4 regions of the Lysinibacillus sp. Ag94 genome follow, and region 4 is predicted to be linked to each of the others. Evidence: riboswitches for the same ligand, from Rfam matches in the RefSeq annotation. Region 4 holds a riboswitch; each other region holds the start of a gene.
What was found. A riboswitch is a leader RNA that binds a small molecule or an ion and turns the genes downstream of it on or off. The one in region 4 is predicted to bind cobalamin.
Positions count from the first base shown of each region.

Region 1: it holds a riboswitch for cobalamin, as region 4 does, so the genes downstream of both, cobT (nicotinate-nucleotide--dimethylbenzimidazole phosphoribosyltransferase) here and metE (5-methyltetrahydropteroyltriglutamate--homocysteine S-methyltransferase) in region 4, are expected to answer to the same signal.
Region 2: it holds a riboswitch for cobalamin, as region 4 does, so the genes downstream of both, MY533_RS13120 (energy-coupling factor ABC transporter permease) here and metE (5-methyltetrahydropteroyltriglutamate--homocysteine S-methyltransferase) in region 4, are expected to answer to the same signal.
Region 3: it holds a riboswitch for cobalamin, as region 4 does, so the genes downstream of both, MY533_RS20220 (hypothetical protein) here and metE (5-methyltetrahydropteroyltriglutamate--homocysteine S-methyltransferase) in region 4, are expected to answer to the same signal.

Region 1 covers NZ_CP096780.1:1,195,682-1,201,046, forward strand. The annotation lists gene MY533_RS05275 (DUF8202 domain-containing protein) at 1-1,820, shown strand, start outside; gene MY533_RS05280 (DMT family transporter) at 2,313-3,185, shown strand; cobalamin riboswitch at 3,374-3,551, shown strand; gene cobT (nicotinate-nucleotide--dimethylbenzimidazole phosphoribosyltransferase) at 3,665-4,720, shown strand; gene MY533_RS05290 (trimeric intracellular cation channel family protein) at 4,947-5,365, opposite strand, start outside.
Region 2 covers NZ_CP096780.1:2,832,478-2,837,842, forward strand. The annotation lists gene cobJ (precorrin-3B C(17)-methyltransferase) at 1-1,181, opposite strand, end outside; gene MY533_RS13115 ((2Fe-2S) ferredoxin domain-containing protein) at 1,186-1,557, opposite strand; cobalamin riboswitch at 1,700-1,883, opposite strand; cobalamin riboswitch at 2,299-2,484, shown strand; gene MY533_RS13120 (energy-coupling factor ABC transporter permease) at 2,899-3,645, shown strand; gene MY533_RS13125 (energy-coupling factor ABC transporter substrate-binding protein) at 3,647-3,919, shown strand; gene cbiQ (cobalt ECF transporter T component CbiQ) at 3,923-4,693, shown strand; gene MY533_RS13135 (energy-coupling factor ABC transporter ATP-binding protein) at 4,693-5,365, shown strand, end outside.
Region 3 covers NZ_CP096780.1:4,282,569-4,287,933, reverse strand. The annotation lists gene MY533_RS20235 (ABC1 kinase family protein) at 1-426, shown strand, start outside; gene MY533_RS20230 (C40 family peptidase) at 834-2,045, shown strand; gene MY533_RS20225 (hypothetical protein) at 2,531-3,079, shown strand; cobalamin riboswitch at 3,310-3,517, shown strand; gene MY533_RS20220 (hypothetical protein) at 3,715-4,257, shown strand; gene MY533_RS20215 (ABC transporter substrate-binding protein) at 4,259-5,224, shown strand.
Region 4 covers NZ_CP096780.1:1,876,994-1,882,358, reverse strand. The annotation lists gene MY533_RS08500 (nucleoside/nucleotide kinase family protein) at 1-12, opposite strand, end outside; gene metE (5-methyltetrahydropteroyltriglutamate--homocysteine S-methyltransferase) at 537-2,831, opposite strand; cobalamin riboswitch at 3,142-3,321, opposite strand; gene MY533_RS08490 (TetR/AcrR family transcriptional regulator) at 3,499-4,071, shown strand; gene MY533_RS08485 (hypothetical protein) at 4,088-4,264, shown strand; gene MY533_RS08480 (DUF5367 family protein) at 4,225-4,506, shown strand; gene MY533_RS08475 (VOC family protein) at 4,543-4,905, shown strand.

The DNA of each region.
Region 1 (5,365 bases), 680 kb from region 4:
GGGCAAACTACCAAAATCAATTAAAAGCAGCCCAAAAAGTATTAGACAATGCCAATGCAACACAAGCAGAAGTGGATCAAGCGTTAGCTGACTTAACGGCAGCCAAAAATGCTTTAAGACCTGCTCTCACAACACCAGGTCTAGGCTCATTAGTACCATCACAAGGTGTATTAAGTCCAAGCTTCTCATCAGAAGTGACAAATTATACAATGAACGTCGATTATGCAACATCACAATTATCGTTCTTAGCAACACCAATTAACCAAGGTGCTTCAGTGACGACAACTGTTAATGGGCAGCCAGGTACTCTTGAACAAATTCCACTACAGGTAGGGGAAAATGTAATTGTCATCACAGTGACAGAATCAAATGGTAATGTGAGACACTATACAATTAAAGTATATCGTGAAGCATACACAGGCGGTGGAGGTGGTACATGGACGCCGAATCCAACACCACCAACAACGACTGAACCGGGCACAACAACAACGAAAATAAAAGTGGCATTAGAAATTGATGGCAACAACCCACTGGAAAAAACAACGGTGGAAATTGAACGTACAAAACATGCCAGCGGTGAAATCACAGACTTCGTGGCATTAACAGAAGCGAATGCCCAAGAAGCTGTAGAAAAAGCACAACAAATTGGCAATAACATCGCACGTATCGTCATTCCAGATGTTAAAGATGAAGTGGATAAAGTAACAGTAGAAATTCCAAAGCACTCTCTAAAATTACTACGGGAAAACGGATTATCGTTAGAAATTGCCACAGAGAATGGATTGATTGCGATTCCACTAAGCTCGATGAACGGTGTGGATGACAACTTCTACTTTCGCTTAGTACCTGTGAAGAAGGAAAGTGAGCGCAAGGCAATTGAAGAACGCGCTAGAGTGGAAAAAGTTGTCCGTGAAACACTACAAAGCAAAAATGTACGTGTAGTAGCTCGTCCAATGACGATTGAAACGAATATGCCTAGTCGTTCGGTACAAGTGACACTACCACTAAAAGGCTTGAAAGTGCCAACAGCCTCAGCAGAACGACAAGCATTTTTAGAGCGTCTTGCGGTGTTTATTGAACATTCGGATGGCGAGAAAAAAGTTGTATTCCCTGTAATGGTGACAATGCCTAATGGAGAACTTGGTTTACGCTTCACAGTGGACAAGTTTAGCACATTTACAGTTATTCAATTCGAGAAATCAACAGTAAGTAAGCATGAGGCTTATATTAAAGGCTTCCCGAATGGTACGTTTGGTCCTGAGAAAAACGTGACTCGAGCGCAAGTAGCAACGATGATTGCACGTATCTTAGGCTACACAGATGACCAAACAGTAGATTATGCACCATTCAAAGATATTCCAAGTAATCATTATGCAGCAGGAGCTATTGCATTTGTGAAAGAGCGAGGCATTATGAACGGGGATATGAATGGTAATTTCCGTGCAAGCGAGAACATTACACGTGCACAAATGGCAACAGTGGTTGCGAACTATAAGCACCTACAAATAGAAGAAGATGTAGAGTTAACATTCAACGATACAAAAGGTCATTGGGCACAATGGATTATTGAAGCAAACCGTACCGCCGGCATTATTAACGGTCGTCAAGATGGAAGCTTCGCACCAGACGAGCACCTAACACGTGCGCAAGCGGTTGTCATGATGAACCGTATGTTTGAACGTGGTCCATTACATGGTGTCACAAAACCAAGCTTCTTAGATACTCAAGCAACACATTGGGCATTTAATGAAATTGAAGAAGCCGCAAATGCTCACGCTTATATTATTAATGAAGATGGGGAAGAACACCTTTCAAAATAATGAACAATAAATACAAACACCTCTTTAATGGAGTGTTGTAATTATTGTGAGAATCAAAAGGTACAACTATGAAAAATGACTAGACATCCTTTGTCTAGTCATTTTTCCGTTTAGCCACTTTTTTAGAAACTGTAAATACAGATGTATTACTTGTTTGGGTGTAGGTACTTGTGATTGCTGTTCTCGTAATGTTTCAATCCTGGCATGGAAGTCCTTATAATACCCTCTTATTAGTTTAGTCTATTTAATGTAGACGAGGGTTTTTCTTATACATTCGAGTTGATATAAAATTGAAGGAGTTCGTTATTGTTTGGTAAAATGTGTTATGATTGCAATATGCAAGGAGGGATTCATATGTATCGAACAATAGCACCTCCAACAATGCCTTTACAGTAGAATCTGCTGTTTAGGCATTCAATAAAAGCTTGCTAATTCTCAATAGATTCTACTGTATATCGAACACTATATACATGTAGAAAGTAGGAATTAGAAATGAGCGGAAAACTATCTTTTATATTATCAATGATTATTTTTGGAGCTGTCGGTGTTTTTGCAAAATATATTAAGTTGCCTTCAAGTGAAATTGCCTTTTGGATGAGTCTCATTGGCTCTGTTTTTTTACTATTGGTGTTCCTTTCTAAAAAAGAAAGATTTACGAAAACAACTATTTTGCAAAATAAATGGCCGTTGGTACTTTCGAGCTTTGCCTTATGTGGTAATTGGATTTTCCTTTTCCAGGCGTACAAGGAAACAACCATCGCCAATGCAGCTCTAAGCTACTATTTTGCTCCAGTACTAGTGATTTGTTTGTCACCTATCATTTTAAAAGAAAAAATAATATTGAAAAAAATTTTTTATGTTTGTGTTGCATTAGTAGGACTGTATTTTATCGTTCAAAGCCAAACTACCGAAACAAACGAACATTATATTGGTATTGTCTACGGCCTTATTGCAGCTTGCTTCTATGCAGTAGTAACATTCACCAATAAGTATATTCGTGGATTAAAAGAGCCTGATAATACGATTATTCAACTTGCTTTAGCAGCGTTATTCCTTGCTCTTTACCTTTTTGGGACTAATGGGTTCCAAGTAATGCAAATCGATATAAAATCAATTAGTTTACTGATCGCATTGGGCATTGTCCATGCTGGAATCGGCTTCTATCTGTTCTTTTTTGGAATGCGTCATCTAAAAGGGCAAAGTATAGCTATATTAAGCTATATTGATCCACTAACATCATTAGTGATTTCGACGATGATTATAGGAGAAAAAATGGCAACCCTTCAAATAATCGGCGCTATTCTTTTGCTCAGCGCAACATTTCTGAGTGAATTGGATAAAACAAAGACGATATCACAACAATAGATGGACAGGAAGCTTCCTAATGCCTTTTTGGCAGTAGGGAGCTTTTTCGGATACGGAGCATAAAGAGTTGAAAATAGCCATATCAAATTGAAAGGTGTAGAGCCTGATGTGACTAAGAAAAGTTTGCAAGAAATATGCAATTCCACTAATATATTGACACAAAAACTACTTTGACGTAGATTTAAAGTAATTGCATAAAAGCATTAGGTGCCCATTGCGGGAGAATAGGGAATAAAGTGAAAAGCTTTAGCGGTCCCACCACTGTAAAAGGGAGTTTCATAGAGAATGCCACTAGCATCGTTCTGGGAAGGTTCTATGAAATGTTGAAATTGAGCCAGGAGACCTGCCTATCTGCTTCGGTTATATAGATGATGGAAAAGTCTGTAGTTTATTTGTTATGGAATAAACTACAGGCTTTTTATTTTTTCTCTAAATCATTCTTCAAGTTACAAGGGCAAAAAAGAAAGGGGAAATTTTCAATGCAATTATTACAACAGACGATTCATAACATTCAAAGTGCTGACTACAAAATGATGGAGAAGGCACGGGAACGCATAGATGCACTTTGCAAGCCACCTAGAAGCTTGGGGAAACTGGAGGCCCTTGCTGTGCAACTATCCGGAATTACAGGCGAACTATTTCCTGCGATTGCTAATAAAGCAATTATTGTCTGTGCAGCAGATCATGGAGTTTGTGATGAAGGGGTTACATCTAATCCACAAAATGTGACAGTCTTTCAAACATTAAATTTTCCTAGAGGAGGAACTGGTGTCTGTGCTATCGCAAAAATCACAGATGCAAAAATTGTTACAGTTGACATTGGCGTAAAAGAAGATATTCCTCTTGATGCTGGTGTTATTGTAAAAAAAATTAAATATGGCACAGACAATATGGCAAAGGGCCCTGCTATGTCAAGGGAAGAAGCCATTCAATCTATTGAAGTAGGAATTGAAGTAGCTACGGAAGAAATAAAAAATGGGATAAATGTACTCGGGACAGGTGAAATGGGTATTGGTAATACAACACCGAGTGCTGCCATATTATCGGTTCTTCGTGAATGTCATCCGAATGAAGTGACAGGCTTCGGTGCAGGTGTTGGACCAGGGGGAATAGCGCATAAAGTACAAGTCATTTATGATGCTATTGCATTAAATAAACCAAATCGCGATGATGCTATAGATATTCTTGCAAAAGTTGGTGGATTAGAAATAGGCGCTATGGCTGGGGTGATACTTGCTGCCGCTGCATATCGTAAACCTGTTGTTATTGATGGTTTTATTTCTACCATCGCTGCCCTTATCGCTTACGAACTTGAACCTAACGTAAAAGACTATATCATTCCTTCGCATGCCTCTGAAGAACCAGGTGCAAAAATTGCCGCTGAAATGCTCGGAGTTGAACCGATGTTACAGATGAATATGCGATTGGGGGAGGGCTCTGGTGCAGCTTTAGCCTTTCCTATTTTGGACGCAGCATGCTCTATGATGAAAAATATGGCTACTTTAGAAGAAGCAATGTTGCTGTTGAAAAAGTAACTTTATTTGCAGATCACGGTGTGTGATAAACGAAGTCATGGATAGAACCGTCAAAATCGTGGATAGAACAGCCGAAGTCGTGGATAGAACCATCAAAATCGTGGATAGAACAGCCGAAGTCGTTGAATAGAACGGTCAAAGTGATGGATAGAACCGCTAAGAAAAATGAATTTAAAAATTCAAGCCCAAATTCTCAGATTTGGGCTTTTATTATGCAACAGTTTAACTATGCTCTATTCAACTTCCGTAACGGTAGACGCCATTTCTTCATATATGAAAGTATTCTTAGTACTGTGATCACACCAAATAATACATATAAAAAGATATCCCCTGAAAATAGTTGAAGTCCTATGATAAGCCCGGCTAGTGCTGCCCAAACACCGTAGATTTCATCGCGGAGGACTAATGGTTGTCGTCTAGCTAATAAATCACGAATAATTCCACCACCTGACCCTGTTAAGACAGCAGCTACAATAACGGCACTAATAGGCATGTCGAGCTTCACAGCATAAAGGGCACCTTGAATCGCAAATGCCGATAATCCAATAGCATCAGTGACATTGCCCCAACGATGCCAATGCTGAATGAGTCGATGTGGAAATAAAAAAAAGAGCGTAATAGCTGCAATGGCAATTTGGAACATTC
Region 2 (5,365 bases), 960 kb from region 4:
TCTTCAGGCTCAGACGTTGGAATTTTCAAATGAATTTGATGGTCTGGTGTATACTCCATCGTCCCTTCCTCACCAACTACTTCAGCTAATGTCATCATTTGTTGCGGCGTAAAGAACTTATTGGCTACCCCAGGACTAACCGCTAATTCAAAAACAGATTCGATTTTTTGTTGAACGAGCTTGGGTGTTACTTTCACAGCGCTCGTACCCTTCACCAAAGCAAGAGCTGCTGTTGCCATTTCAAGTGACGATTTTTTAGGCTTTAGTTCCGGTCTAATAGCTAAACTGGGCTTAATACGATTGGTATTAGGATCTGTTGCAAAATCATTACGCGCTGTTCCAGTTTCTTGATTCATCGCCCATGGTTCATTTTCTTCCTTGAGTCGTTGATGTGGTCGTAACGGTTGTTTTTCATCACCAAGTGTATATTTCCGCTGATAGCCACGTGGCGTAATCATCTTATTGTCGTAGAAGAATGTTGTTGAATTCCCAATAATAACTGTCGTTAACATGCCGATATCATGTTCAAGCATTTCTGCTAAAGTCGTCATCGTAATTTCTTGACGGTCGCGATATGCGCTTTTCACAAGGCCAACCGGTGTATCTGGCGAACGATATTCTAATAAAATTCGTTGCGCCTCTACGATTTGTCTCGTACGACGTCCACTTTTTGGATTATAAAGCGCAATAACAAAATCCGCCATCGCTGCCGCTTCTACTCTTTTTGCAATTAAATTCCAAGGTGTTAAATGGTCACTTAAACTAATGGTACAGGCGTCATGCATAATTGGAGCACCTAGTAAACTCGCACACGAATTAATAGCTGAAATACCTGGAACAATTTCTACCTCGATACCAGTGGCTTCTGTCCAGCCTAGCTCGATTAATACCTCATACACTAATCCTGCCATTCCATATACGCCGGCATCTCCACTGGAAATGACCGATACGATACTTCCAGCCTCTGCTTGACGTACCGCTTCCTGTGCACGTGAAACTTCCTCCGTCATACCAGTACTAATAATCGACTTTGCACTAACTAAATCCTGAATAAGTTCAACATACGTTTTATACCCAATGATCATATGACTTTGTTGCAGTGCCTCTACAGCACGAGTCGTAATATGTTTAAAGTCTCCAGGGCCAAAGCCAACTACGAAAATCTTACCTTTTTGCGCCATGTTGTTACCCCTCTTTCACCTTTTCAATACCTTTAATGGCTGTTGTTTGTGCTGTACGGTGTAGCGTGCCTTCACGCAATGTAAAGACATGCTCATTATGTAACGATTCATGATTTAAATTTTGTACGAGTGCCTTCGCATGCTCTGTTGTCGGGATACGGTACCAATTCCCCTGAGGATATGCAATGACAACACAAGCATCTTTACATCTGCCATTACAGCGAGTTCTTGTCGTATGTATTTCCTGATCAAGTGCCAGCACCTGTATTTCGTCACGGATCGCCTGTGTAATATCCTCAGCATCTTTTTTCATACAGCTACTACCATTACAAATAAAAAGATGTGTTTTCATGCCCTCTAAATTCCAAGTTGTCATAGTCGTTCGTTCTCCCCTCATTTGCTTTTAGGAAAAAGAAAAACCTTTACTCTAGACGAAGAGTAAAGGTTTAGTAGAAGCCAAATAAAAACGAATATATACAGGTACTCGCTTTCGCTTCAACTTCTCCCTCCGAAAAGTTTGCATGCATCATCACATAAGCAGGTTTCCTGACTTAAGCTTCCTTTTACTTTCGCACCTTCCTAGTTTTCACTAGTGGCATCCACGATTTCATCAGCTATTACAGTAGCGGGGGCTGTATCGGACTTTCACCGATTTCCCTATTATCTTGAAAATAATCAAGCACTTATGGACGTTTTATATGAATTTTTTAATATATCAATTATGCCTCGGCATAATTGCGTGACAGCCGCCGGAGGCTTTACCTTCTTTCAGCAGGTACAGGTGTTTTGATACCCGTTGAAAAGAACTTAAATCAGCATTCATCTCACCATCTATACAGGTAGGAGGCTTCTGTAGCTTACGCTTCACTTTCGCTACAAAAGATGTTCGCTGAAAGAATTTTCATGTAATTGAAAACTGTTTCTATCATAGCTTATTTTTTAAAAATTTCAATATTACTTTCTTAATTTGTGACAATTTTTTTAAAATTCTAGAGAAAAACGCGACATTTCTTTTTGATTTATCTAAATTTTCGACATAGACTATTAATTTTAAATTTTTTCATAAAAATCATAGCATAAATATGGAAATTCATGTTACACTTTGTCGTGAAATCTCACAACTTCATCTTTTATCGGTGCGAATTGTTCAGCTTTTCGCTTAAAAGGGAAGCCGGTTCAAGTCCGGCGCGGTCCCGCCACTGTACTAGGGAGTTTTATAGAAAAAGTCACTGTCCAAAGGATGGGAAGACCTATAAAACGTTGAACTAAAGCCAGGAGACCTGCCGAAAAAAATGTGATCGTTTCAACCTACGAGGATGGGTGTGCGGCTTAGCAGATTAGAATTTTATTTGCTTTTTTAGCTATGCACTTTTCCATTATCGGAGAAGTGCTTTTTTCATTCAGCAGAGACTCCATCTCAAGGTGGTAGATTCGTACAGATATGGTTCCAACCGGGCTAAAACACCTACTGAATGAAAAGAAAAGCCTCTGGCGGATGTCACGGACTTTGAAAGGAATGCACAATTCAAAAATCCGGACGAATTATTTTCTGTGTGAAAGCAAAGCGGCAGCTACAAATGTTTTCTGTAGCGAAAGCAAAGCGGCAGCTACAAATGTTTTCTGTAGCGAAAGCAAAGCGGCAGCTACAATTACGCCAAGGCACATTGGATCGATCGCATACTAATTCGAAATATTTTAAAGCCAGGAGGAGAGATTCATGAAATTTTCAGGTTGGAAGCTTAGTTATTTCTTATTGGCATTTTTATTCGTGCCAAATCGTGCATTTGCGATGCATATTATGGAGGGCTTTTTGCCAATTGAATGGGCGATTTTTTGGTGGGTCGTATCGATTCCATTTATTATTTTAGGATTACGTTCTATTCGAAAAACCATTGAAGAAAACCCTGAAACAAAAATGATATTAGGGCTATCGGGTGCCTTTGCCTTTGTACTATCTGCCTTAAAAATTCCTTCTGTAACAGGGAGTTGCTCGCATCCAACTGGAGTTGGACTTGGAACAGTTCTTTTTGGACCATTAGCAATGAGTGTCATCGGGACAATCGTATTATTATTCCAATCTTTACTATTAGCACACGGCGGGCTTACAACATTAGGGGCAAATACCTTTTCGATGGCCATTATGGGCCCTATAATCGCTTACTATGTATTTAAGGGCTCACAAAAAATGGGATTATCATTTTCAGTAGCCGTCTTTTTAGCAGCAATGCTTGGTGATTTAGGTACATATGTTGTCACTTCAGTGCAACTAGCTCTTGCCTTCCCTTCTGAGGTCGGAGGCTTTATGGCTTCATTCACAAAATTTGCTGGTATTTTTGCATTAACTCAAATTCCTCTTGCTGTTAGTGAAGGAATTTTAACAGTGATCGTCATGAACTTCCTAAAAAAATACAATGTGAGTGAATTAAAGGCTCTACGTGTTTTCTCAACAAAGGAGGCACACTAACATGAAAAAAAACTTACTGCTCTTAGCCATTGTTGTGTTCCTAGCGATTATCCCCCTATTTATTCAAAAAGGTGCAGAATTCGAAGGGGCTGATGGTGAAGCGGAGGCAGCAATTAGTGAAATTGATGCTAACTACGAGCCATGGTTTGAAAGCTTATGGGCGCCACCAAGTGGTGAAATCGAAAGCTTATTATTCGCATTACAAGCTGCTATTGGCGCTGGATTTATCGGCTATTTCATTGGCTTAATGCGCGGCAAACATAAAGAGGGTTAAGCGATGTTACTCATTGATAAGTATGCTTATTTAAATAAATTAGCGACTGTTCATCCGCTAGAAAAAATGACGTTATCCCTTGGACTACTTATATTGTCGCTTATCATGAGAGATGAACGAATTTCACTCATTACATTTTTTGTGATGAGTGCTTTTATCATTTTAGGTGCAAAAATCCCTGCTAAATATTATGTTAAATTGCTATTGCTTCCCGGATTTTTTTTACTATCAAGTTTAGTGTCAATTTTAATTTCTATAGTGCCAACAACTAGCACGTTACCAGCGTATATTTGGTCATTTTCACTTAATAGTTGGACGATTTTTATCGGCAGAGCGAGCCTCGTGACAGCACAACAGCTTTTTTTCATCGTCCTTGGCAGCATTAGCTGTTTGTATTTTTTAATTCTCACAACATCAGTCCACTCTATTTGTTACGTGCTACGACAATGGCGAATTCCAACTCTATTTGTAGAGCTAGTAGAGCTGACGTATCGTTTTATTTTTATCTTTTTAGATAGTATGCAAAAAATTCATCTTGCCCAGCAGGCTCGTCTAGGATACAGCTCCCCTATGCAGTGGCTTCGTTCGGTATCAATGTTAATTGCAGCTTTATTTGTTGAGATGTTCCAACGCAGTCGTGAACTAAACAATGCGATGGAAGCCCGTGGTGGCGAAACTGTTTATTGGCAAAACGATGTTATCTATAACACAAAAAATTGGGTAGGTATTGCTACTATTTTTATACTGCTCATCATTTATGGAGGTTTTTTCTGATGACAGATTTATACTTTGATTTAACACATTTATCCTACGCTTATGCAGATGGAACTTATGCACTAACAGATATTACACTTCAAATTCCAAAGGGGAAAAAAATCGCTTTACTTGGTCATAATGGAGCTGGAAAATCAACGTTATTTCAGCATTTAAATGGTATTTTGAAGCCTACCGCTGGAAGTATATCCTTTTGTGGCAATGACCTGAACTATAGTAGAAAAGCATTAAAACAATTACGCCAACAGGTTGGTATTGTTTTTCAGGATGCCGACAATCAGCTTTTTTCTGGCACAGTTAAGCAAGATATTGCATTTGGTCCTTTGAATCTTGGCTGGACAACTGAAAAAATTGAAGAGAAAATTGCGTGGGCCGTCGCTCAAACCGAAGTCGAAGCATTGCTAGATAAACCGATCCATTTTTTAAGTGTTGGACAGAAAAAACGTGTCGCAATGGCCGGAGTACTTGCAATGGAACCATCCGTTTTATTATTAGATGAACCAACAGCTGGACTAGATAATTATTATAGTGCACAAGTTTTACAGTATTTAGAAACGCTAGAGAACGGTGAACGAACAATTTTACTGGCAACACATGATATTGCATTAGCCTATGAATGGGCAGATCAAATAATCGTGATGGAAGCTGGGACAATTATTTATAATGGAGATC
Region 3 (5,365 bases), 2.2 Mb from region 4:
ACGGAAGCGAAAGAGTTTTCATCTGCATATATGCGAGCATCCTTCCTTAAGCCATTTAAAGAACCGATGGCAACGAAGGAACGTTTACAAGAAGAATTAGCAATGCTTATTCCGGCATTGCACAAAATGCCTAGACGAGTTAATCAGCTCATTCAACGGGTGGAGAGCGGGAAAATTACGTTACATCACGATGTTTTTTCGGATGAGGATAATGCTCGTTTTATTACAAATTTGTTTTCCCGTTTAGTCTTACTTCTCGTTGGTATTACCTTTGGGATTATTTCTGTAGCACTTTTAGCAATCTCGCAATTTATTCGTGACGCGTACGCTGTTTACTTAAATACAGCTGCATACTTGGGCTTGTTTTTATGTGCCATTCTTTTAGTACGCCTTTCTATCCAAGCGCTACGTTCTATGAGGCAATAGGAAGCACCAGCTTGGAAACATATTATTTGCGACAAGATGAGGTAGGGGAAATGCTCCCTTACCTTTTTTTTTAAATTCTTTTAGTCGATTACAGATGTCATTATCGAGCCATAATGGGCAAATGTTCTTGTGAAATATTACAAAAACATTACAAAACAGAATTTGGGTCTAATGGTAAAGCAGTTAAAAACGTTGTTATGTAGAATAAAATGTAGTTTTGTAGAATTTAATAGAATTTACATGAATATTACAAGAATGTTGCGAGTTTTACTAAACGATTAAAAAGCCGTGAAATAGTATAAAAGTTATGCTAATAATGCTAAACTTTAAAAGGCTAATAAAATATAAGAGAAAATAAAAAAATCGTTCCAGTGATGACATTAAAATACTAAGAGCGAAATTGACTAATGAAGGGAAAGAATAACGTGGGTAAGCGCAATAAATGGCGTAAGTCGATGGTGCTAGCATTAGCACTAGCTGGCGGCTTATTATTTAATACAGTTCAACCAACCGTAGTGCATGCAGAAGAAACATCTCAACAAATGATTGATAAGAAAGCTAAGATAGATACAGAGGTTAAAAAGCTACAAGAAGAATTAACTAAACTACAAAAAGAGATCGATGAAAAAGTAAAAGTATTTAACAAAGTACAAGCAGATATTAAAGAAGTTGATGCAGATATTGTAGATACTAAAAAACGTATTGAGCAACGTTCAGCGATTTTAAATGATCGTATGGCTGCATACCAAGCTCAAGATAATACTGTGGGCGTTTATTTAAATGCTGTTCTGGAAGCAAAAAGCTTTGCAGATTTAATGGACCGTGTCGTAGCGGTAAAAACATTAATGGATGCTGACCAAGAGTTAGTAGATCAACAAGAAGCGGATAAAGCTAACTTAGAGAAACAAAAAACAACATTAGATGAAAAACAAAAAGAGCTTCAAAAGCAATTCCAAGAGCTTCAACAAAAGGAAAGCGAAATGGAAGTAAAAAAAGCTGAAAATGAAGCGAAATCTCTTGCATTAAAGGCACAAATTGCAACGAAACAAGAAGAAGAACGTTTAGAAGCAGAACGTAAAGCAGCAGAGGAAGAAGCAGCTCGTTTACGTGCACTTCAAGCAGCTACTCCAGTAGTACAAGCAACAAATAACAACGTTAACAATAATACTAGTAACAGTAATACTAGCAACGCTAACAATAGTGGTAAAGCGAACAATGAAAAAGCACCACAAAAAGTCGTTGTTGGTTCTGGTTCAGGTACTGCATCTTCAGGTGATGCCATTTCAACTGCAAAGCAATTCTTAGGCCGTAGCTATGTTTGGGGCGGTAGCAACCCATCAACAGGATTTGACTGTTCAGGTCTTGTACAATGGTCTTACAAACAAGCAGGCGTATCTTTACCACGTACAGCATCACAGCAATATTTAGCAACACAACGTATTTCAGCAAGTGAAGCACGTGTAGGTGACCTAGTATTCTTCAGCTATGGATCAGGCATAGCGCATGTAGGTATTTACTTAGGAAATAACACGATGATCGATGCTCAAAATAAAGGTGTTGTCATTGAATCACTTGATTGGTGGAATCAATATTTAGTAGGCTTCGGTCGTATTCAATAAGCCCTACTATTATATAGACGATTTAAATAGCGAAAAGGTCATCCTTGTAAAAAAAATTACAAAGATGACCTTTTTTATTATTTGACGGTATTTAAGGTCCTCCGAGTAAAAATCATATAGTCGGATATAAATCCATTAATTTAAAGCTCGACTACGCGATGAATAATGAGTAAAATAACATCTAAGATGAATAAATTTACATAAGTAGATATATTTACTACTATATTACCTGTTACTAAAATGAAAATAGAGCCGATGTAAGGTATAGCATCAATTATCCATATAAATGATTGTCATCTTTATAGCCGAAAGAAATGTTTTCTTGCATATTGATACTCATTTCTGATAATTTTGAAATATAATTAGAAATCTCACTTTGAAATTAAACTGTTTGTGACTTTAGTTTCGTAGTAGTAAAGTAACGAATGATGGAAATTAATACAACAAGTTTGCCATTTTTGCGTTCATAAAGGTAGGGATGAATCATGGAAAAAGAGATTTTGCAACTTTTTAGTAATTTAACAGAGCGTGACCTTGATATTCAATACAAATCATACGAAGAATTAATGAAAATTATGCAGGAACCAGTTGATTGGACATATTCAGTTTGGGAACAACTTGTTCAGGCTCTTACATATAGAAATGGACATGTACGTGCAAGTGCTGCACAATTTTTATGCGCATTGGCGGCAAAAAGTGATCCTGAAGAAAGAGTATTAGAGGACTTCTTAAAGATTTGGGCAGTAACGTATGATGAAAGAACAGAAACTGCGAGGAAAACTTTGCAGGCGATTTGGAGAATAGGCTTAGCAGGGCAGGTACAAAGAGATTTAGTCGTGTCATATTTGGCTAAAAGATTTCAAATATGCTTAGACGAAAAGCACCCGACATCGATACGCTATGATATTATTGTATCTTTTAAAAAGCTATTCGATGAAACGAAAGACCCGAAATTACTAGAGATTGCACAGCGATTAATTGAAGAAGAAGAAGATGGTAAATACAAAAAGAAATATAAGAATGCCATCGGTTAAAAGCTGTAAAATAGCTGTTTTTGCGCAAATGCTTTCGTTGAGAGCTAGCTTTTATACCATCTATCTATGAAATATAATACCTGCACGAGCATATGAAATGCCCGTGGGGTAATGAAAACACCCGCGTGCATATGGTGATACCTGCATGATCTTTACCCATCGTATTTGTTTATTCTAATTCCACATCTATTTTTTCCTATTAATCTATGATAAACTGCATAACAAGTGAATAATTCTTGCAGAATAAGGGTGCTGAACTATAGCATAATCGGGAATTCGGTGAAAAACCGAAGCTGTTTCCGCAACTGTAAGTACAGTGAATCATAAAGATATACCACTGTCGAATGAGCTGATGGGAAGGTTTTTTATGACGCACAACATGATTGAATGTAGTGAACTGTACAAGCCAGGAGACCGACCTTTGTTTGAACGTATGATAACTCTTCGGAAGCTAGGAGAATATGCGGCAAATACATAGGCTATGCTGTGTCTATATGACACTATTTATGTTATTTTCGTTGTTTCCTTAGGAATGGGAACAACGTTTTTTTATGTACACTATCTTTCACCGGAAGAAATCCTAAGAAGGTGTGAATAAAGTAGAATTTTCCACGAAGGAAAGCGGGGACTTAGATTTGAAAAAAGATGCACGTTACTCTTGTTATCCATTTATGCGTGAAAAGGCATCAACGGTAGATTTTGAAATTCGAACAGATAGCCTGACAACACATATTGGCGTCGCTTTAGCGGCGGTAAAAAAGGAAACAGTGGAGGTAGTAGCAGATGATTTACTAGCCATTTTACCAATGGCTTACCATGTAAATGGGTCAGTACGAGGTAAATTGGCTGTAACCGAAGATAATTTGACTTGGCTAAGTGATCGCTATGATTTCTATGTTAGTCATGTAAAGGATGAAATACAAAACTTTGTATTACCTCAAGGGACAGGGGCTGCTACTGCATTACATGTATGCCGTAGTGAGGCGAAAAAATCCTACCGTGTTTTGCACAAAGTATCTGAAGAACGGGAAGTACCTGCTATTCTCTTTGACTATTTAGGATTGCTAGCCAATGTGTTTTTCGTAATGGCTGTCTATATGAATCAGCATGCTAGTATTGCTGAAATACCGTTTATTAGTAAGTCATACCCGATGAAAAAGAAAAAGGAGAATCAATGAAATGAAGAAAATGTTTAAGCTACAATGGCTTTCTGTGTTGATGCTGGCCCTTGTATTAGTTGGCTGCGGCACGAAAGAGGATACAAAAAAAGAAACGGTTTCTAAGGAAGATCAACAAGTTGAGAAAACTACTAGCTATAAAGTTAAGGATGACCGTGGTGTAGAAGTAGAGTTTAATGCAGTTCCTAAAACTATTGTTTCATTACAACCGAGTAATACAGAGATTTTATTTGCGCTAGGTGTGGGAGATAAAATCGTAGGTGCAACGGAGTATGATACGTATCCAGAAGAAGCGCAAAAAATTGAGCGTGTTTCTGATTCTGTAAAATTCAACAGTGAGCGTATTTTAGCACTAAAGCCAGACGTCGTAATTGCCTATACGACTGGTGGAGATGAAGAAAATTTAAATGCATTAAAAGGCCTTGAGGATGCAGGTATTAAAGTGTTTGCCATTCAATCAGCTAAATCATTTGATGATGTTTATGGGGATATCGAACAAGTCGCAACGGTTATGGGCATCAAAGATAAAGGCGACAAGTTAAATGAAGATATTAAAGGTAAAATTGCCGATGTCCAAGCGAAAGTTAAAGATGTGAAAGAACCGAAAAATATCTATTTAGAAATTAGTCCAAAGCCAGACATCTATACAGCTGGTTCTGGTACATTCCAACAAGAGATTTTAAATGCTGCAAATGTTAACAACGTTTTTGCTGACCTTAAAAGCTGGGTCAAAGTATCTGAGGAAGATATTATTGCGAAAAATCCAGATGTTATTTTAACAACAGTAAACTATGTGAAAGACCCAGCGGCAGAAATTCTTTCCCGTGATGGATGGAATTCAATCACTGCTATTCAAAATAAAGCGGTTTATTCAATAGATACTGATATTTCAAATCGTCCAGGTCCACGAATTGGCGAAGCAGTTGAGTTAATCGCAAAAGCAGTATACCCTGAGTTATTTAAATAGTTTTATTGAAAAAGCGTATGTTGAAGCTGTCCTATATGGGCAGCTTTTTTGCTGATCGGATAAGGTGGATAACTGCTCCGCTTTGATGAAGAAGTGAACGGATGAAGTGGATAACTGCTCTGCTATGATGAAGAAGTGATC
Region 4 (5,365 bases):
TCCTTTTTTCATAAAATTCCTCCACTTTTGTATTTTTTTATCTAAATCTATTCTGTCCAACTAAACTACGCCTACAATTTTATAATACCTGATTAATCCGTTTGAAAAGCCTCAAACATTTGAAGAATACATGTCTGACTTTGAGTTGTTAGTGAGGCCTATAGTAAGCGATTAATATAACTTTATGAAGAGTATCAAGCACTTAATAAAATAAGGGGAAATATGGTGATCTTTTTACAATATTTTAGACCCATATTTTAAAGCAAATGAAGAAATTCTTATCTCAGCTTCTAAAATAATGAAAATCAGCCAAGACTATTTTCCACAACATTAACGAGTAAAAATTCGGGGTTATCCAAAAAGTCATTAAACAAATGATTTAGGGATTAACCCCTTTCTTATCTCCGCACAATATACCCTACTATACGTGGCACTATTACGGGGTTCTTCTTCTGTTTTTTGTTTAGTTATTTTATAGCAAGGACTCTTTTGTATGATTGAAAAATGCTTTCAGACTTTTTAACTATAACTAGATCTTAAAATGTAGATTGTTGTACTTGTTGACGAAGTGTTTTTGCTGCTGCTACCATATTCATCAATGCTGAGATCGTTTCTGGCTCCTTCCTTGTTTTTAAACCACAGTCAGGATTCACCCAAAATTGATTTTTTGATAAAACCTGTAAACTATCCTGCATTATGCTTAGCATTTCCTTTTCACTCGGTACACGTGGACTATGAATATCATAAACGCCTAGCCCAATTCCTTTTTCATACGGATTGACTTGCAAAGAAGAAATTAACTCGCCATGGCTACGTGACGTTTCGATGGAAATAACATCAGCGTCCAATGCACTAATTGGCTCGATAAAATCATTAAACTCGCAATAGCACATATGTGTATGGATTTGTGTTTCATCCTTCACGCTAGATGTAGCAAGTTTAAAAGCATTTACCGTCCACTCTAAGTACGTTCCCCAATTTTCTTTACGGAGCGGCAAGCCTTCTCGTAATGCTGGTTCATCAACCTGAATAATTGCAATACCTGCAGCTTCAAGTGCTTTCACCTCTTCTCGAAGTGCCAAAGCAATCTGATACGTTACATCCTTTCGAGAAATATCATCCCGTACAAAGGACCAATTTAAAATTGTCACAGGACCCGTAAGCATACCTTTTACATAGCGTTTCGTTTGGCTTTGGGCATAGGCTGTTTCTTTGACTGTCATCGGTGCATCCCATGCAACGTCACCGTAAATAATTGGTGGCTTCACACAGCGGGAACCGTATGAAACAACCCAGGCTTTTTCCGTAAATGCAAAACCTGTTAGTTTTTCGCCGAAATATTCAACCATATCTGTGCGCTCAAATTCACCGTGCACAAGAACGTCGATATCTAATTCCTCTTGAATAGTAATCCAACGCTTTGTCTCATGTTCTACAAATACTGCATAATCCTCATTTGTAATGTGTTTCTTACGCCATGCACTTCGTGTACGTTTGACTTCATCTGATTGCGGAAAGCTCCCAATTGTTGTCGTTGGGAACAGTGGTAATTGCAATGCTTGCTGTTGAATCTTTTGCCGTGCTTTAAAATCACTATGGCGTTCAAAGTCTTGTATCGACACTGTTTGAACCGCTTTTTGAACATCTTTATTTTGACGAATCGGATGATTTTTCAAAGCTTCAATCGCCTTCATACTTTCCGATAGTTTGTAATTTGAGGGACTGTCTTGGCCCTGTAAATATTTTGTTACTTCTATAATTTCAACTAATTTTTCATCCGCAAAGGCGAGGGCATTTTTAAGAACTGGTTCAAGCTTCGTTTCAAGTGTAGTCGTAATTGGAACATGCTGTAAGTTACATGAAGATTGAATCCATAGTTCTTTTGCGTCACTTAGCTGTTCAATAGCTTTAATAGTTGAGCTAACTTCTGCTAGATTGGAACGCCAAATATCTCTTCCATTAATAATACCAACAGCCAATATTTTATCTTTTGGGAAGCCAAATTGACGTAATGCCTCCATGTTTTTACCGTAGCCATGCACAAAGTCTAACCCAATCCCACGAACAGGAAGTTTTACAATTGACTCATACGCTGTTAATGATTCGAAATAGGTTTGTAGCATAATTTTAGCTTCGGGTACTGAGACAGCTAATTGTGTATAAATTTCTTGAACAAGTTTAACTTCCGCTTCATCTAATGTTGTGGCAAGAAGTGGTTCTTCTAATTGAATCCACTGTGCACCTGCATCCACGAGCTCCTTAATGACATGCGTATAAAGTGGTAGTAATGCTAAAATGAATGTAATCTGCGATATTTTGTCATAGCCTTTTGTTAATTGACAAAATGTATAAGGGCCAATCAATGTAGGCTTTGCAGTAATACCAAACGCTTCCTTAGCCTCTAAAAAATCCGCCAAGATTTTATTTTCTGTTAATTGCAAAGCTTGTCCATCGTATTCTGGCACAATATAATGATAATTTGTATTAAACCATTTCGTCATCTCACTAGCCACGGCTTTTTTACTACCACGAGCTACCCCATAGTATGTTTGTAAATCAACTTTGCCTCCCTGCCAATCAAAGCGCTTTGGAACTAAGCCAAACATCATTGCCGTATCTAACATTCTGTCATAAAGGGTGAAATCTCCAACAGTTATCAGGTCTATTCCGAGTTGAAGCTGCTTGGTAATTCGGGCTAGACGAATATCCTTTAAGTTCTGCAAAAATTCACCCTCTGAAAGCTCATTTTTCCAAAAAGCCTCTAAAGCCTTTTTCCATTCACGATCTTCTCCGATATACGGATAACCAACTATAGTACTTGTATAAATCATGTTCATCTCTCCTATTCATTAATTATGCCTCGGCATTATTGAGTCCGGAATCGGCCTATGTGCTTGAGCCCAGTACGAGGGCCGACATGATGTCGGTCATTTCGCTCTTCTTTCTGATTCCGTAACAGAGGCGTTAACTTCTAATAAGAAGTAAAAAAAAGCCACTCTCCTTTTTTTGGAAAATGGCTGTTATCGCAAATTAAAAATAGCTATGAAAAAACAATACGAAATTGTTACAAAATATCGCATGATTCTTTGTCGCACAGGGCCGATACGGTCACATCTCACCACCTATTTCCACGTAGGTATTTGGTGTGTACTAGAAATTGGCAGGTCTCCTGGCTTCTCATCAACACGCCTCACAGCCTTCCCAGTTTCCCAGTGGCAATTGTGATTTGCTCCGATATACAGTTGCGGGACAGCGTCGGATTTGCACCGACTTCCCTTTTAAGCCAAACTTTCATTTGGCACCAACTCTTACACATTATTTAATTATGTTTTACTATAACACACATTTTTCAGAAAAGTAGATTTATTTCCATATTTCAATCCAACACTTAGGAGCCCCACACATCTAATTACCAAAATACCCCTTGTAAATGAGTGTATATTTTGTTATTTTTAAGTTAGTTATCTAACTAACTAATAACAATGGGGGTGTCAATAAATGGCAAAGCCTACTGGTATCGAAAAGTCAGATTTATTAATGGCTGCCAAGTACAGTTTAGTAGAAAAAGGGATTGAAAAATTCACCTTAAAGGCTGTTGCTGAGCAAGCTGGTGTAACACAAGGAACTATTTATTATCATTTCAAATCAAAAGAGCAAATCATTCTCGAAATAGTTCAAGACATCTGTGAAAATTCTTGGCATGAGATTTTGACGACCGATCAAGAAATGATTCAATCTGCTCTTCTCTCTGCAAAAAGTCGATATGAAAATGATGCCTTTTATCATAAATTATTTTTTACCTTAATCGTCTATGGCTTTACGAACCCGACTATTAGACAGCAAATAGGACAAATTTTAGCGGCCGAAAATGAACATTTGCGCAATATTTTCAATAAATTATGGGATACATCACCAATTGATGGTGTGTCGATGGAAACTTGGAGCATTTTTTTCAACGCGCTAATTGATGGCTTGGCCATACAAGTGATGATGCGGGACGATTTCGATGTAGCTATATTTTATCAGCAATTAGAAAAAATCCTTGAGACATTGCATCGTCTAGGAAAATAATTAGAGGAGGAACACTATGCGATTCTTTTTATGCTGGGGTTTTGGCATTTGGTTTGTAGCAAGTGCCGTGTTTCGATTGATAGGGCATTACTTTTTTACCTTTAAAGAACCTCTCCTCATGATAGCTACTTACATTGTAGCTTTTCCAATCGTTTGGCTAGCGACAATACCGATTTATTCTATAAAAAAATAAAAGGTACAGAGCGATTACTGGCTGCAATCTGCATCGCATTACCTGGAATGCTTATCGATGCAGTCGTGTTATTAGTCTTCGACGATATGTTTCCCAATTTATCGGCTGTCTTAGATCGATATTTCGCCTCATGGCTATTATGGGCTTGTTCCCTATTTGTCATGACTGGTTTTACAAAGGCCACATTCGTGAGAAAAAACTATTCCTTCGTCAAATTAAAGGATTTGACAATATTAGCCTAGAAGTAAGTATCGATTACAATTAAAGGAGTGGGAAAAATGGTGATAGGCTTACATCACGTTCAAATAACAATTCCAAAAGGTGAAGAAGAAAAAGGGAAACATTTTTACTGTCAAGTATTAGGACTACATGAACTTGAAAAGCCTGATTCGTTGAAAGGACGAGGTGGATTTTGGTTACAGGTCGGCAATAAAGAGGTACATGTGGGGACAGAGGATGGCTTTGATAGATTAACGACAAAAGCTCATATTGCTTATCAAGTTGAAAATATAGAACATTGGAAGAAGGTATTAGCCGAACATCATATAGAAATTTTCGATTCAGTTCCTATTCCTCATTTTGAACGCTTTGAATTTAGAGATCCATTCGGTAATAGAGTAGAGATGATTCAAGAAATTTAAGGAAAACAGTTGACTGGAAGGCATGCTGTAAATCTTTAGCAAAGCAACGCCGTTTTAACATAATGTCATCAGCCTTCTAAAGAGCAAAAAAGATCCACACACAAAGGCAGTGCCTAAATTTGTAAGCATAATGAGAAGTACTAGGGGCGTTCGAGACCTATCTCGCTTGCGCTCTAGTGTCTCATTTGTGACGCTGATCCCCAATGCTCACTCTCCTCTCTAATCAAATTCCCGAAGCCTAGATCTGACATCTCATTTCACACTATTTTATAGTGATAGCAACTACTTATCTTTAGTTGTAAGCGTGGAACAGCCGTGCGAAACAGTTCAACACTCACTCCATGGAACCGCTATTTCTCGCTAAATCCCAAAGACGAACTATCGCTAAGTATTCCATGGTAATGTATAAGTATGATTGTCGTTTAGTCTTTCAATGCCTACTTTCAACGCATAAAAAAGC